2 regions of the Bacillus sp. KH172YL63 genome follow, and region 1 is predicted to be linked to the other one. Evidence: riboswitches for the same ligand, from Rfam matches in the RefSeq annotation. Region 1 holds a riboswitch; the other holds the start of a gene.
The links. A riboswitch is a leader RNA that binds a small molecule or an ion and turns the genes downstream of it on or off. The one in region 1 is predicted to bind S-adenosylmethionine.
Positions count from the first base shown of each region.

Region 2: it holds a riboswitch for S-adenosylmethionine, as region 1 does, so the genes downstream of both, KH172YL63_RS18705 (homoserine dehydrogenase) here and KH172YL63_RS19785 (methionine ABC transporter ATP-binding protein) in region 1, are expected to answer to the same signal.

Region 1 covers NZ_AP022842.1:3,893,863-3,897,315, forward strand. The annotation lists gene KH172YL63_RS19775 (MetQ/NlpA family ABC transporter substrate-binding protein) at 1-132, opposite strand, end outside; gene KH172YL63_RS19780 (methionine ABC transporter permease) at 154-819, opposite strand; gene KH172YL63_RS19785 (methionine ABC transporter ATP-binding protein) at 809-1,822, opposite strand; SAM riboswitch class I at 1,893-1,997, opposite strand; gene KH172YL63_RS19790 (DUF2922 domain-containing protein) at 2,317-2,535, opposite strand; gene KH172YL63_RS19795 (DUF1659 domain-containing protein) at 2,571-2,789, opposite strand; gene KH172YL63_RS19800 (YhgE/Pip domain-containing protein) at 2,887-3,453, opposite strand, start outside.
Region 2 covers NZ_AP022842.1:3,643,056-3,646,508, forward strand. The annotation lists gene KH172YL63_RS18700 (aspartate kinase) at 1-447, opposite strand, end outside; gene KH172YL63_RS18705 (homoserine dehydrogenase) at 488-1,738, opposite strand; SAM riboswitch class I at 1,854-1,964, opposite strand; gene KH172YL63_RS18710 (DUF2254 domain-containing protein) at 2,197-3,453, shown strand, end outside.

The DNA.
Region 1 (3,453 bases):
ATCACTGTACGGACCTGACGTCGCCCCGATGGTGACTTCTTTTTTATTCTCCGAGCTTGCCTCATCCCCACCGCAAGCTGCAACTACGCTCATAACTGCTGCGATTGCTGCGAATAATATCCACTTTTTCACTTCGTATTCCCCCTGCATTCTTTATCGTTTATCTACTAATCTGGCAAACACATCACCCGTATATTGGATGAGTTGAACCAGGCAAATCAAGATGACGACCGTGGTGATCATCACCGTATTGTCGTATCTGTAATATCCGAAGCGGATCGCCAGGTCCCCGACGCCGCCTCCACCTACGATGCCTGCCATGGCGGAATAGGCGACCAGGCTGATGGTCGTGATCGTGATCGCCTGGATCAGGGCCGGACGCGCTTCCGGCAGCAGCACATCCTTAATGATCATCCACGGGCTCGCCCCGACTGAAACCGAGGCTTCGATGACCCCTTTATCGATTTCCCTCAGTGACGTTTCCACCATTCTTGCAAAAAACGGGATGCCGGCCACCGACAGGGACACCGATGCGGCGGTCGGCCCGATCGTGGTGCCTGTTAGAATCTTGGTCAGCGGCAGCAGCGCCACGAGTAAGATGATGAACGGAACCGAACGAACCATGTTCACGAAGAATCCTACTCCTTTTTTAATCAAACCGTTTTGTAAAAACAATCCCTTATCGGTGACAAACAACAGAATACCCAATGGCATCCCGATGATAATGGCCACTGCAAGTGAAATGCCCACCATATAAACCGTTTCAAAAAAGGCTTTATTCAATTCCGGCAGGATCGCAGTCAATGAATCAGGCAGCATCCCCGATCACCTCCAGGCTTTGTGTCTTTGCCGTAATATAGCGGATGGCCGCATCGATCTCACCCGGTGCACCGATCAGTTCCATGATAAAAATTCCAAGAGGGACGTCCTGTATGTATTCAATTTTCCCGTGAAGGATGTTCCCCTGGACTTTGTATCGCTGAAACACTTCAGACACGACGCTTTCTTCTGCAATCGAGCCTTTGAACTGGATCTTGATGATCTTTCCTTTTCGGGATTGAGCCAGGTGGGATGGCAATTCGAATTGAAGGATTGTCTCGATGAATTGCTTCGTCAATTCTTCCTTCGGTTGGGCGAACAAGTCATATACCGGACCTTCCTCCACGATTTTCCCGCTCTGCATGACCGCCATCCTGTCGCAAATCTCTTTCACCACTTCCATCTCATGTGTGATGAGTACAATCGTCAAGCCGAGCTCCCTGTTGATTTTTTTCAGCAGCTTTAAAATCGATTTCGTCGTATTCGGATCCAGTGCCGATGTCGCTTCATCGCACAGCAGGACCGACGGATTGTTGGCAAGCGCCCTTGCGATCCCTACCCTCTGCTTTTGACCGCCGCTGAGTTCGGCCGGGTAGGCATCCGCCTTATCCGAAAGACCGACCATCGCGAGGAGCTCGGTGACCCTCGGTTTGATATCTGCTTTAGAAACAGAGGCCGCTTTCAATGCAAACGCCAAATTGTCATAAACCGTCTTCGATTTGATCAAGTGAAAATGTTGAAAAATCATGCTCGTTTTCTGGCGGGCGAGCCGTAGCTGCTTCGATGAAAGCCGGGTGAAATCCTGGCCGTCGATGATGATCTCACCTGAGGTCGGGGTTTCCAGCAGATTCAGGCAGCGCAGGAGGGAACTCTTCCCTGCCCCGCTGTATCCGACGATCCCAAAGATCTCGCCTTTTTCAATGGTGACCGACACGTGATCAACGCCGACCACCGTCTGCTTCTTTGTTCTGTACGTTTTCACCAGATTCCGTATCTCGATCAATGTGCACACCCCTTTTTCGTTCATAAAAAAATGCCTCTTTCAACTGAAAGAAGCATCGCCTGTATATCCCGACTTATCTTTCAGAATGAATCATTCTGCAGGAATTGGCACCGTTCCATTTCTGGAGGTTGCCGGACGTCATAGGGCCTGATCCCTCGGTCACTCTTGATAATTGAAAGTATGTAATTTTCTAACTATTTATCTTATAGAGGATAATACTGGGTATTGGGAGGGAAGTCAATAGAGGATTTTTACGGCGGTATTTTGTAAGCGTTATCTTTATTGACGGGCTAGGATTGTGTTTTGAAAATAAAATTTTGTTTTTGAAAATAAGTGGGGGTTTTTTGAAAATATAATCTTAGTTTTGAAAATAAGTTGGTCCATTTTGAAAATATAATCCCAGTTTTGAAAATAAGCCCGCCCATTTTAAAGTAAACACCCCTCCCGACACCAAAAAAAGCGTCCCCCATCCTCCAGGGAACGCTCTCCTCACCTTACATCACCTCATAATCAGTCACATTACGCTCGACTACGCGGGCGCCTTCGACTCCGACGAATGCTCCGTTCGAGCTTCCGAATACGTTGGTGGCGATCAGGTTGTTCATTGCTGCTTTCACTGCAGCTGTATCGATCGGTTCAACCGGATCGTTGATCGTCAGCTTTGCCGGTTTGCCCGTTTCTGTTTTAAACTCAAGCTCCAATACTTTTGCCATGCTTCTCCCTCCTTTCCTTTAAGATTCATCATCGATTATTCGTTGATGTCGAAGTTCTGCAACTTTTCGACGTTGGATAATCCTTTTGAAGATAAGCTTGCGATCGATAATGCTGCGCTGTTCACTGCATCGGCCGTAGCCAGTGGGTTGATGTAGCTGTACGATTTGTACGCGAACTTCTGCTTGCCCTTTTCATCAAGCCCGTCCATGTATGAAAGTCGTATTCTCGTCGACTTCAGATCCGCTGTTGCCATGTGCCTCACCTCCTTTCACCCTTTATATAGGGGAAAAAGGAAGAGTCGGACACCCCGGCAATAAAAAAACTCGGAAGGGCGTCCCTCCGAGTTTCCTTTATGCTTCTAATTCACGATATTGCTTGCGGCGGATGACCCGGAATCTGAACGTCAGATAAAGGATCGTCCCGCTCGTCGCGATTAATAAGAATAGGAGCGTGTACGCGATATTGTGCCACATGAACGCATAATCTCCTGTCGAAATGATCGCTCTGAAAGCAGAAATCGTATATGTCATCGGTAAGAAGTTTGTAAAGTGCTGCAGCGGCTCCGGCACCAGTTCAATCGGATACGTTCCTGCACTGCTCGTCAGCTGAAGAATCAGGATCATGATGCCGAGGAAGCGCCCTGGATTATCAAGTGATGTGACCAGGAATTGAACGATGGATAAGAACGTCCAGCTCGCCAATATGCTCATCATGATAAAGAGCGGGATGCTCGTCACGTCCAATCCGAGGACGGCAAGCAGAATCGTATCTGCCAGCAGGGCCTGGAATAATCCTGCGAAGATCAGGACCCCGAACTTCCCGAAGAACCAGCCGATTCCGCTCATCGGTTTCACAGCCGGTTCCCGGAGTGGGAAGATGATTGAAATCACCAATGCCCCGACGAATAAACTAAGGGA
Region 2 (3,453 bases), 250 kb from region 1:
TCCCAATGTCGTCAGTTCTCCCGCTGCCGTTACACCCTGGAAACCTGCCACAATGACGATCCTTCCCTCTGCTAACTCTCCCCGGACCCTGCTTGTATCGATGGAAGTAATCTTGGCGTTGCCGTGCACATCATCCGTTACAATGCCCGCCTGACGGCCAGTCAGGGATACGGCTTGCTGCCCTTTTTGCTGCAGGGCCATTGCGAGCAAGGATATCGTCACTTGTTCACCTGTTGCAAGGAGCATATCCATCTCCCTTTTCCCCGGATCGTTAGAGAGTTCCCCGGCGAGCTTTACGAGGGTATCGGTCGTTTTTGCCATGGCGGAAACGACGACGACCACATCATGACCCTTTTGTCTTTCTTTCAACACAAGACCTGCGACCCGTTTTATGCGATCAGCCGAACCTACAGAAGTCCCGCCGTATTTCTGAACAATGATACTCAATGCTACCCCTACCTTCCATCAGATCTATTTTTATTTAAAATCAGGGAACCAATACGCCCTTTTTCACTTCGTTTTCCAAAGGGATACCCTGAAGGATAGCGACAGCCTGGATGCCTTCATTTGTCCGAAGAAGGGTTCCAATATCCCTTCTCTTTCCTTCTATGAACACATACAGGTGACTGCCGAGCTGGATGCGGTCTTTTAAGTTGAATCGGGAAAGTTTGCTTTGATGGTCCCACTGTTCAGGAAGTCTTAACACCCATTCAAGCACTTCCTGATCCCTTTGAATGTCGACGGGACCGACCATGCTGTCTGCAGCTGCGGTATACTTCCCTTCCATCAGGGAGAGAAAGTCCTCTACCATGGCACTGCCCGTCGGCCGCTTACCTGCTCCCGGCCCTGACAGGGTGATTCTCCCCACGAGGCTGCCCTGTAAAGATACTGCATTTTCTACATCTTCCACACCGTAGAAGGGATGGGTATCATGAACAAGGCGCGGAGCCACCTCTCCCCTGATGCGCCCCTCATCATCCCGTTCAAGCGTTCCCACATGTTTGAACCGGAGCCTGAAGGATTCTGCCGCCTGTAGCCACTCTGCTGTCAGATGTGAGATTCCTTTACGGGAGACTTCACCCACAACAGGCTGCCTGCCGAATGCCGTCTGACTTAAGATCAGAAGCTTATTAAGAGCATCCTGACCTTCAATGTCACTGGTTGGGTCTGCTTCAGCGTACCCCTTTTCCTGGGCCTGCTTCAGTGCTGATTCAAAGGAAATTCCCTTTTTCCTCATTTGGGAAAGAATGAAGTTGGAGGTTCCATTCAGGATCCCCTGAATCCGTTTGATTTCATTGACCTTCAATAATTGCCGGATGCTTCCGATGACCGGGACCCCTCCTGCCGTGGTCGCTTCAAATCCAACACTTACATCATGCTGTTCCGCTTTTGTTAAGAGCGCCGGACCATGTTTAGCAAACAGCGCCTTATTGGCGGTGATGATATGAATCCCCATCTCGATTGCCTGGGTCAAATACCCACGGCCGGGCTCTTCCCCTACGATTGCCTCGAAAATGACGTCAAGGTCCGGAATCGCCAGTATGTCTTCAAAATCCGTCGTGACCGGAATGGATGGCTCGATATTCCTTTGCTTTCCCCCATCCTTGACGAGGATTCCCTTTACCTTCACTTCTTTTCCAAGTACTTCCTTCAATCTTTCCTGATGGGTTTCAATGGCTTCCCACACACCTTGACCGACGGTTCCAAATCCCAGAATCGCCACGTTAATCTTTGACATCTGACTGCCTCCTTTAATCGATGATAGTCTCTGTAGAAGATTCCTGCGATGGAAAGAATGAAGGTATAAAGAAAAACCCTCTTCTTAAGAAGAGGGCTTGATGAGCATGCTCCTCCCCTTATCTTCCAGATTCCTAATGAACCTGTAGGAATTGGCACCTTTACAGATTGTTCCTGTAGGTTGCCGGGCTTCATCGGGCCTATCCCTCCGCCGCTCTTGATAAGAGATATAATGTTTGTTTCGGATCTCGATTTTGAATATGAATTGGATTATATAGTGGATTTCTCTCACCGTCAATACCATTTTCGGTATTTTCTAAAAATTATTACAGGCGTGCACCCTTGGACATACTGTAATAAGATGCTTCCTGATTCTATATTTTTCTTTCTCCAAAAGGTTTTAACTGTTCTTTGGAGGGAAATGGATTCATAATATCATTACCGGAAAGGATCACAATCATGCTTAAAAGACTGCTCCCATTATCTATGAAAAAATATATACTGATGTCAAAACGTCAGCGGAAGAGAGAAATCCGGCTGAATATCTGGTATATGCCCTTCTTTTATATTTGTCTTTCTCTATTATTTGTAGCACTGACGTTATTTTTCGACCTCCACCTGGAGATTTCCAGATTTACATGGAGCTTTCTTCATATGGATGCCCCCGTCACGCGGACACTGGTTAGTACGCTCATCGGGGCTGTCCTTACGCTCAGCGCCTTCACCCTGAATTCACTGCTCGTCGTACTGACCATGTTCAGCGGGCAATTCTCTCCAAGAATGCTGCTTGATTTCATTTCGGATAAACAAACCCAGCATGCACTCGGCATCTTCAACGGCAGCTTTGTATATGTCCTCTTGGTCTTTTTATTTATTGGAAATTCGGATAAAGAGATCTTCGTGGCTGCACCAGTTATGACGATCGGTCTTGCCTTCCTTTGTGCCGTAACGTTCATCTTTTTCATCAACCACGCCTCTACTTGGATGCAGGTTCACAATATCACGTTCAATATGAAGCAGGTATCAGAGGTGATGATCCATCAAACCCTGAAGAACGACCTGGAAGCACACCGGACGACGGAACGTGGAGACATCATGGAGGAAGAAAAGAAACATGCCCTCCACGTCACGTCAAAATGGTCTGGTTATATCCAACTTGTCGACTTTCAAGGCATGATCCTCCGTGCACAGGAGGAGAATCTTGTCATACAGCTCCATTATAAGGTGGGGGATTTCGTCTTGGCAGGAAATGAACTGTTGAGCATATGGGGACCTGATACAGAGGCGGTATCAACCGACGCTTATCTTGCATTTATCGAAATCGGCCATAAAGAAACCGAGATCCAGGACCTGCAGATGGGGATCCATAAACTTGCAGAAGTCGCAATCAAAGCATTGGGGAATGACGATCCTAAAACCGCATCCAACACAATCGATCAAATGGCTGACTTGATGCGTACAGTGGAAGACCAATTATCGTTCACCCCTTATTTGATCGATGAAGAGGACAGGGTCCGGGTTATCCTTCAGTCAGAAGCTTTCGACTATTACCTGTATCGGGGGTTCGGCTATATCCGTCATTATGCGAAAGATAATCACTTGATTATTACGGAAATTGTCCGGGCACTGGCGTTGATCGCAGAAACCATCCCAAAGTCCAAGCACAGGGATCTGTGGGAATTCGCCTGCAATACGATCGATCACATTGAAAGGGAA